One region of the Streptococcus rifensis genome, then DNA from elsewhere that is predicted to be linked to it. Evidence: predicted binding sites of a transcription regulator. Region 1 holds the regulator's gene; the other holds the start of a gene.
What was found. The regulator Rex, encoded in region 1, represses fermentation and respiration genes when NADH is low (regulators of the CRP and FNR family bind a similar motif). The targets are predictions, from matches to a motif close to TTGTGAANTANTTCACAA.

Region 2: a site for Rex is predicted at 1,942-1,959, ahead of ACVRYP_RS05345 (glycerol dehydrogenase). Genes of this name have one in related genera too.

The regions. Positions count from the first base shown of each region.
Region 1 is NZ_JBRUCW010000003.1:35,041-39,521, reverse strand. Features, by position in the region: gene ACVRYP_RS02425 (serine hydrolase) at 1-492, shown strand, start outside; gene radC (RadC family protein) at 627-1,307, shown strand; gene ACVRYP_RS02415 (gamma-glutamyl-gamma-aminobutyrate hydrolase family protein) at 1,304-1,996, opposite strand; gene ACVRYP_RS02410 (redox-sensing transcriptional repressor Rex) at 2,005-2,649, opposite strand; gene ACVRYP_RS02405 (DUF4649 family protein) at 3,002-3,220, opposite strand; gene ACVRYP_RS02400 (DUF1831 domain-containing protein) at 3,228-3,575, opposite strand; gene ACVRYP_RS02395 (cysteine desulfurase family protein) at 3,578-4,481, opposite strand, start outside.
Region 2 is NZ_JBRUCW010000007.1:12,209-16,689, forward strand. Features, by position in the region: gene ACVRYP_RS05340 (COG2426 family protein) at 160-627, shown strand; gene ACVRYP_RS05345 (glycerol dehydrogenase) at 720-1,814, opposite strand; gene ACVRYP_RS05350 (FAD/NAD(P)-binding protein) at 2,084-3,523, opposite strand; gene tsf (translation elongation factor Ts) at 3,714-4,481, opposite strand, start outside.

The DNA.
Region 1 (4,481 bases):
ATGCAAGAATATTCCTTGGTTTATTCAGAAAATACGCCAGCTTACGGAATGGTTCAGATGTTAGGTGGCTTTGAGGCAACTTATAAGCTATTTGGTCGCTATGGCCAATCGAGAGGGGACATTAAGGCCATTGATTTGGAATCTGGAAACAAAACAACGACGGATTATTATATTCAGGTGTTAGACTATCTTTGGCACAATCAAGAAAAGTATAGTGATATTCTCTATTACTTAGGTATTTCCTTTCCCAATCAGTATTTTAAGGCTTATTTACCTCATTTAACCATCTACCAAAAACCTGGTTACTATGCAGAGGCCTTGAATGTCGATGCCATTGTCTACGAGGAAACACCTTATCTGATTGCTCTTTATACAGCAGGACTCGGAGGGTCTAACGCTGAGACAACCGAAATTAATGGCCTTGGATACGTTCAGTTAACGGAATTAACCTATGTGATTAATCAATGGCATCGGGTCAATCAAAATCCTTGATAACTGTTTTCTAAAATAATTTTTTTAAGGAAGTGGTCAATGCCACTTCCTTTTTTGATGTATTTGCTGGTAAAGATGACAAATATAAGGCATTAAACTGATTGGGAATACGAATAGAGTAGTAGGAGGATATTATGTATAGTATTTCAGTTGAACCAGAATCGTTGATGCCTCGTGAGCGTTTGCTTCTTGAAGGCGCTGAGACCTTAAGTAATCAAGAGTTATTAGCTATTTTATTAAGGACGGGAACAAAAGGTCATTCTGTGCTTTCTGTTGCCAACAGTCTATTAAATAGTTTAAAGAGCTTGCACGAGTTGAAGGAATTTTCTGTTCAGGAATTACAAGGTTTATCTGGTGTTGGTAAGGTCAAAGCTATCGAAATAAAGGCTATGATTGAACTTGGGAAGCGAATTAATCAATCAAAGTATCGTCACATGGAGCAAATACTCAGTAGCGAAAAACTGGCGAAACAATTGATGCAAGATCTCAGTGATAAAAAGCAGGAACACTTGCTTGCTATCTATCTGGATACACAAAACCAGATTATCAAGCAAGAAACTATTTTTATTGGGACTGTTATGAAATCATTAGCTGAGCCTAGAGAAATCCTACATTATGCCATTAAATATATGGCGACATCAGTCATTATTGTTCACAATCATCCTTCTGGTAGATCTAGGCCTAGTTCTAATGATGATCAATTTACCTTGGCAATCAAAAAGGCCAGCGAGTTGCTTGGCCTTGTCTTGTTGGATCACTTAATTATCGGAAATGGTGAGTATTACTCGTACCGAGAAGAAACAGATCTGCTCTAGAGATGATTAACAATATAGTCAAAGAGCATTAAATCTTCTTGACGATGGTCGATCATAAATTCTGGATGCCATTGGACGCCCATGTAAGGGTAGCCATCGTTTGCTTTGACAGCTTCAATGATTTTATCATCAGCTGAATAACCGATAATATCAAGGTTGTTAGCTAATGTTTTGATTGCTTGACGGTGAAATGAGTTAATAGAGGGGCGTTCGCCAAAAATATCTGATAATGCCGTACCAGCAGTCAGAATGACCTCATGTGTAGGATGCATAGCTGAAAGGTCTTGCCAATGGGATTTGATTTCCTGGTGCAGCGTGCCTCCCATGGCAACATTAAAGAGTTGAGTTCCTCGGCAAATTGAAAAAATCGGTTTTTCTCGCTTTACCATATCACGGATAAGGGAGAGCTCAAATTCATCACGATCTCGATTGTAATCATCGCTTTTAATCGTCTTTTCTTCCCCATAATATTCGGGAAGGACATTCTGCCCACCCGTTAAAATCAGTTTGTCAATGGTGTCTGCATAGATTGTAGCGAGATCAGGGGATCCAATAGGTAGGACAAGCGGCACACCACCAGCCTTTTGGACGCCTTCAACATAACCTTTAGCACAATAGACCTGAAAGAAATTACGATCTTCAGGGTTGTATTCAATATTACTTGAAATACCGATAATCGGATGAGTCATTGATCTCCTTACTGCTTTTGTCGCATAAAATAGAGTAGAGTTTGTAGTTCGCTTGTTAAATCAACGTATTGGACAACGATGTCTTTAGGGACAGTCAAATTAATGGGGGAGAAGGATAAAATTCCTTTAATACCTGCTTCAACGAGTTGATCGGCAACTTCTTGCGCTTTAATACTAGGTACAGATAAAATAGCTGTTTGTGCTTTGGCATCAGTTACCTTTTCTTTTAAAGCAGTTATTGGTAAAATAGGAATACCATCGGCTGACGTCGTTCCCACAAGCTCATTTTCCTCAACATCAAAGGCTAGGACAATTTTCATTTTATTTCGCTCATGGAAGCGATAGTTTATCAAGGCTCGGCCCATATTACCGACGCCTACTAAGATGACATTGGTGATTGAATTATCGTTTAAAATGTCAGCAAAAAAATTCATTAATTTTTTAACATCATAGCCAAACCCACGACGACCAAGTTCTCCAAAGTAGGAGAAATCACGGCGGACTGTGGCTGAATCGATACCAATAGCTTCGGCGATTTGTTTAGACGATGCCTTTTCGATATTTTCTTTGTTAAATCGCTTAAAAATGCGATAGTAAAGGGAGAGCCTTTTTGCTGTAGCTCTTGGAATGGATTGACCTTTATCATTTTTCATTCTGAAGTTACTCCTTGTTCAATAGTTTTATTTTAAATAAAGTTTGTGAAAATTGCAATATATATCACCTGAAAAAACACGTTCTAAATGTCTGACCGAAGACAAAGTCATTTTTGAAACTTTCCTTAGGGGATAGCTGACAGTAGCGATTTCTTTCTGACGTCTGTCTCAAGCTATCGCTGGCTCTGTTTCCAACCTTTAACTGTCTTCCAGACTGTTAAAACAAATCTGTTCTTTGAACCTAGGGTCTTAAAGAATCCGGAGCCACTGCGCCTTGTTTAACAAACGATAAAGGCTAATAAGGCTGGGACATATGCCCCAGCCTTATTAGCCTTTTGAGTATTTTCAAGCATCAGAGATAGGAATTAAGGTCCCTTGCTTGCATGACACGATAGAGGTCACCTATAATGCCACTATAATCTATGTTATGGCCGTTAATGATGACTTTCGTAACCTTTAAATGATCAGGAACTGTTAAACAGCCTGCAAATGCTCTGAAAAACTCGTCCACATCTGCAAACATTAGATGGCGTTCCTGCTTGTAACTATCTAGATAACTGATTTCAACCATAGCTGACCTATTTTTCTACTTTATTAAAAATGTTGCGTTCAACAAGACTATCCATAAGGAAAAAGAATTTTTGTTGAATAATGGTGTTAGCGCTAGGTTTAAAGATGTCGACGATACGAAGACCGGATTTGTCTGTAATATTAATTTTAAACCCATCTAGATCTTTATTAATAATAATTTTTAAAAGGAATCCTTCTCCAGAATTAGGGACTTCTTCTAAAAGACGTGTGAGTTCAAAATTTCCTAATTTATTTTGAAGAAAGGTATTATCTAGCAGGGTATATTTACGAATTTGAGAATCAATCTCGTATGTGTAAGGACAGTTTTTTAAGGTAACTTTTTTGTCAAAAGCCATGATTATTCTCCTAATAGTTTTAATAATTGAGATGAAAGTGTATCGATCTCTTCAAGGGTGTTGTATTTTGAAAAACTAATACGGACACTTTCCTTGAGAAGTGGGTGTTCAGCTCCATAGAGGGCCTCGAGGACATGACTAGGTTCAATATTTCCTGCCGTACAGGCTGATCCACTTGAAATAGAAATCCCCAATAAATCAAGTCGCATTAGTAATTGTTCATTGAGTTGACCAGGAAAAGCGATATTGAGAACGTAGGGGAGATTATCTTGGTCCTGATTGACAGTAGGTCCCAAAGGAGATAATGCTGTTAGAAGAGCTCGTCTCAATTGCTGCACATGAACCATATTGGTTTCCCAAGATGCTAGACTTTCTTCTAAGGCACTTGCCATCGATGCAATACTGGCCAAATTTTCAGTGCTGGCCCGGCGCTTGTCTTCTTGATTACCACCAAGAAGAAGGGGGTGGAGACGATTGGTGTTTGTGTATAAAAAACCAACTCCTTTTGGACCATGAAATTTATGACCAGAAGCGCTCAACAGATCAATCCCAAGTTCTTCTGGGTGTATTGGTAGTTTGCCTACCGCTTGAACAGCGTCGACATGAAAAACTGCTTGGTGTTCTTTCAATAACTCTCCAATAGAAGCAATTGGCAAGAGATAGCCCGTCTCGTTATTAGCATACATAGCAGAAACTAGAATTGTATCTGGGCGTAGCGCTTCCTTAAATTGTTGGACTGTGTATCTGCCTTCTACTGGCTTTAAATAGGTGACTTCAAAACCATATTTTTGTTCCAATTCCTTTAATGGATGAAGAACAGCGTGATGTTCAATGGCGGTTGTTAAGATGTGCTTTCCCTTTTCTATATTGGCCAAGGTATATCCAATCAATGCTAAATTATCTGCC
Region 2 (4,481 bases), on a different contig from region 1:
TGACTATTATATCAAAAAAATGATCAATTAGGAACTAAAGAGGTACAGAGAAGAAAAGCTCTCCCATGGGATATTTGATTATTTCAAGTTCAATAGCTTTTAGTTGACCTTTCTGACAGAAGCCTATACAATAAGACTATTATCATTAAGGATGGTTTTATGCATTATCTTATTTTATTATTGATTTCAATGGTGCCATTGATTGAACTTCGTGGTGCAGTGCCTTACGGTATTGCTAATGGGATTCCCTTTTGGCAAGCCCTTTCCCTGGGTGTCCTTGGGAATATGTTGCCAGTGCCGATTATTTTCTTTTTTGCCCACAAAGTATTGGTCTGGGGTGCTGATAAACCTGTAATTGGCCCTTTCTTCAGCTGGTGTCTTCGTAAAGGCCAAAAAGGAGGAAAAGTCTTGGAAGAAAAAGCTGGTAAGAACGGGATTTTCCTAGCCCTTCTTCTATTTGTCGGTATTCCTATCCCAGGTACAGGGGCTTGGACTGGAACTTTAGCAGCCAGTATTTTAGGATGGGACTTCAAAAAAAGTGTTGTGGTCATTATGCTAGGGGTAATTTTAGCAGGTGTGATCATGGGGCTCTTGACGGTCTTTGGTCTCAATGTTTTTAGCCATTAAAAAGTATTCTACCTCACTAGACGACTAGTGAGGTAGAATACTTTTTTGATAATTGATCAGCCTAAATAGCTAGTGGATGTTTTGCCCCTGAATTAATCGTCTAAGGCAGCAACATACTGATCTACTGCTAAAAGAGCCGAAGCCACATCATCTGCTGTAATGGCAAATGGCATTTGATGAATGGTCTCTCCTTCAATCGTTGCTTGTTTTCCAACTTTAAGCAGGGTATCATAATCCGCATCAGCTAAGTGCAATTCTGATAACCGTGTTGGTAAGTTCAAGGCTTGGTAGAAGCGAATATGTTTGTTTATCTCTTCTTTTGGACGATTTTCCAAGAACAGTTGGGTCAAGGTGCCATAGGCCACTTTTTCACCATGGGTCAAATGATGAATATCGCCTTCTAATGCTGTAAAACCATTGTGGATAGCGTGAGCAGCTGCAAGCCCAGCACTTTCAAAGCCAAGACCACTCAGCAAGGTATTGGCCTCCACAATATTTTCTAAAGCTTTCGTCACTACTTTGGCTTCACAACTGGCCATAGCTTGGAGGCCATCGGCAAACAGGGTCTTTTCACAAGCTTGGGCAATCGCAACTCCTGCAATGGTTTGGTGCCCACCAGCCATGGTTGTTCCATTATTTTGGACAACAGCTCTAGCTTCTACCCAAGTCGCAAGACCATCGGCAATCCCTGAAGCTAGTAAACGCGGTGGTGCTTGACAGATGACCTGGGTATCTACTAAGACTAATTCTGGGTTTTTAGAGTAGAAGATATATTTTTCAAAGGCCCCTTGGTCGGTATAAATAACAGATAAAGCTGAGGTTGGGGCATCGGTCGACGCGATAGTTGGGGCAATAATGACAGGAATCATTAATAAATCAGCAATCGCCTTAGCACTGTCTATGGTTTTACCACCACCAAGTCCAATAATGACATCGACCTGACTTTCCTTGCCTAAGTCAACGACGCGATTAATCTCATTATCAGACGCTTCTCCATTAAAAGCTACCCGTGTTACCTCAAAAGATTCTGAGCTTAAATAGTCAATAAACCGCTCACCAACAATATCAAACACGACATCGTCACAAAGAACTAAAGGACGTTTGCCTAGTGCATTAATTTGATCAGCACTTGAAAACAAAACATTTTTCCCTTGAACATAGCGGGAAGGACTCGCAAAAACTTTCATTAGTTTACCTCATTCCATTCTAGAGAAAAGCAATTTCTCCTAACTTATAGTCGTCACTCCGATACATCTAACCTCCCTTCTTTTTAGAAAACGACCTCGCATGTTCAGTATAACTTTTTCCAAAAAATTGTGCAAAAATTAACAATGTCTCTCTGTAACTTTACTCCTAGTATATCAACTATAATCTAAACTTTTTGAAACAAGCTTGCTCGTTCATTTTCACTGCTTAATGACTTTAAAAACGACTACTATAGCTAGCCTAGTAAAAGTTATCGACTAACCGCAACTGCTCTTTCTGCCATTTGTTGAATTTTAATTGTGGAATTATTTTGGTAAATAACACCATTGATCAATTCACCGTGGGCAAACAGATTCGGCAGGGTGCCGTAACGTGGGGAGATGATTTGAGCAGTTTCAGCTAGGACACTGAGACCTCCCTCGTCATCGATTTGTACGAGGTGCTGGTCTAACAATCGTTGCAAAAGAGGTGTAGCCTTCTTCTGATTTGCTTTTGTGAGGTTATAGCCCGTTGCATTAATCACATACGAAACCTTACAATCATCTCCTTCTTTTTGGATAATATCAAACTCCTCATCGTTTGCTACAACATCGGTCACCTGATTCAAAACAACTAAGCGTCCTGACTTATCAGCTCCTATCAGGACATCGGCTGATTCTTCTGGCATAGGGTTTCGAAGATTGATGATAGCTTTTTCGTAAATCTCCTTGTACTGTTGACGGTCTGACTGCGTCATCCGAGGCCAAAGGTCGCTGAACCAATCTGCCACACGAGAAGCAAGCGCTTGTAGTCGATAAAGTTCCTCAGGGTAAGTTTCAGCTAAACAAAGACCCTCTATCCCTGATGCTAAATAGGTTTCACAGGCATTTTCCCAATTCTGAAACCCAAGCGCCTGCAGCTCTTTTTCTAATAGTTCTTCAAATTCTTCTATGGAAAAATAATCTTCTAATTTCAAGCTTTCAAATTTGTCATCTGTCATCGCCACCCATTCGAACGGTTCCCCATCAAGGATACGAACGGTCGGAAAATAACCGGATCTTGAAAAAGCAAAAACACGGGCTACAGGTTGGTTTAATAGCCATTTGAGCACATCGACCGCTGCCAAACCTGTCCCAATCAAAGAGACCGAACTATCCTTCCAAATAATGTCGTTTAGCTCTCTAATAGGATAAGGGTCTCTAATGTAATTAGAGTTGTCCTCTAGTCGGTAAGGATCAATGGTGGGTAAATCCCCACAGGCCAAATGCAACTCATCAAAGACTTCCCCATAGAGTTCCCCATCGATGTGCACTTGCCATTGTTGTGTCTCTGGAAGATAGGTCAAGTGGTCTACGCGCTTTTTAACAACTGTTGTGGGCAACTGGTCTATCAATTCTTGACCACGCTCCTGCATATACTGACCATAAAGTGCTCGACTCACATAAGGCCGATCCACCGCATATCCTTTCGCGATCAACCAAGCTTTAAAATCTCCCATATCTCGATAATCAAAGGAAATAGTATCAATAGGCGAGTTGATTAGAGCTTCATCGACATCCTCTTGGAAGGGAATCCCACGTCCAAAATGATTTCGATCATCAAAACAGACAATAGTCAACTGTGCCAGTTGAGTTTCTGTTAATTGAGATAGGCCCAGTAAAACAGCGAGGCCACTGACCCCCATACCTACAATTGCGATTGATTTTGTCATTTCTATATTCTCCTAATCTTATGATATCATAAGATAGAAATCCTGTCTGTAAAACATTGGATTAGATGACCGTCTTTTCTTCATTAACACAAAAAGGCCCAACTCCTCAACCATTACTAGAGGAATTGGGTCTTATCTGTGATTTCATTTTTGATAACTGAAAGGAGCAATCGTCCTCTCACTGTCATTCTTATTTACCAAGTGCTGCAGCCATTGTTGCTGCAACTTCATTTTCAAAATCATTGGCAGCTTTTTCGATACCATCACCAACTTCAAAACGGGCAAAGCTAACGACTTTAGCGCCTACTGAATCAAAATAGGCTTCAACAGTTTTGCTGTCATCCATGATGTAGACTTGTGAAAGAAGTGTGTACGCTTGGTCTACTTGCGTGTTATCCAGCATGAAGCGGTCCATCTTACCTGGTACAATTTTATCCCAGATTTTTTCTGGTTTGCCTTCAGCAGCCAATTCAGCTTTGATATCAGCTTCAGCTTGTGCCAATACATCATCAGTCAACTGAGCTTTTGAACCATATTTCAAAAGTGGCAAGGCTGGCTTGTCAACCATGGCACGGCTTTCATTGTCTTGCTCGATCTTGTGGTTGAGTTGTGCCAATTCGTCTTTGACAAATTGCTCATCCAATTCAGTGTATGAAAGAACAGTTGGTTTCATAGCAGCGATATGCATTGAAACTTGCTTAGCAAGGGCTTCATCGCCACCCTCGATCACTGAGATAACCCCGATACGACCACCGTTATGTTGGTAAGCACCAAACACTTGCTCATCAGTCTTTTCAACCAAGGCAAAACGGCGGAATGAAATTTTCTCACCGATAGTTGCTGTTGCTGATACAAAAGCTGCTTCTAAAGTTTCACCTGAAGCTGTTGTCAAGGCAAGAGCTTCTTCGTTGTTAGCTGGTTTACCTTTAGCAATGACTTCAGCTGCTTCTTTAACAAG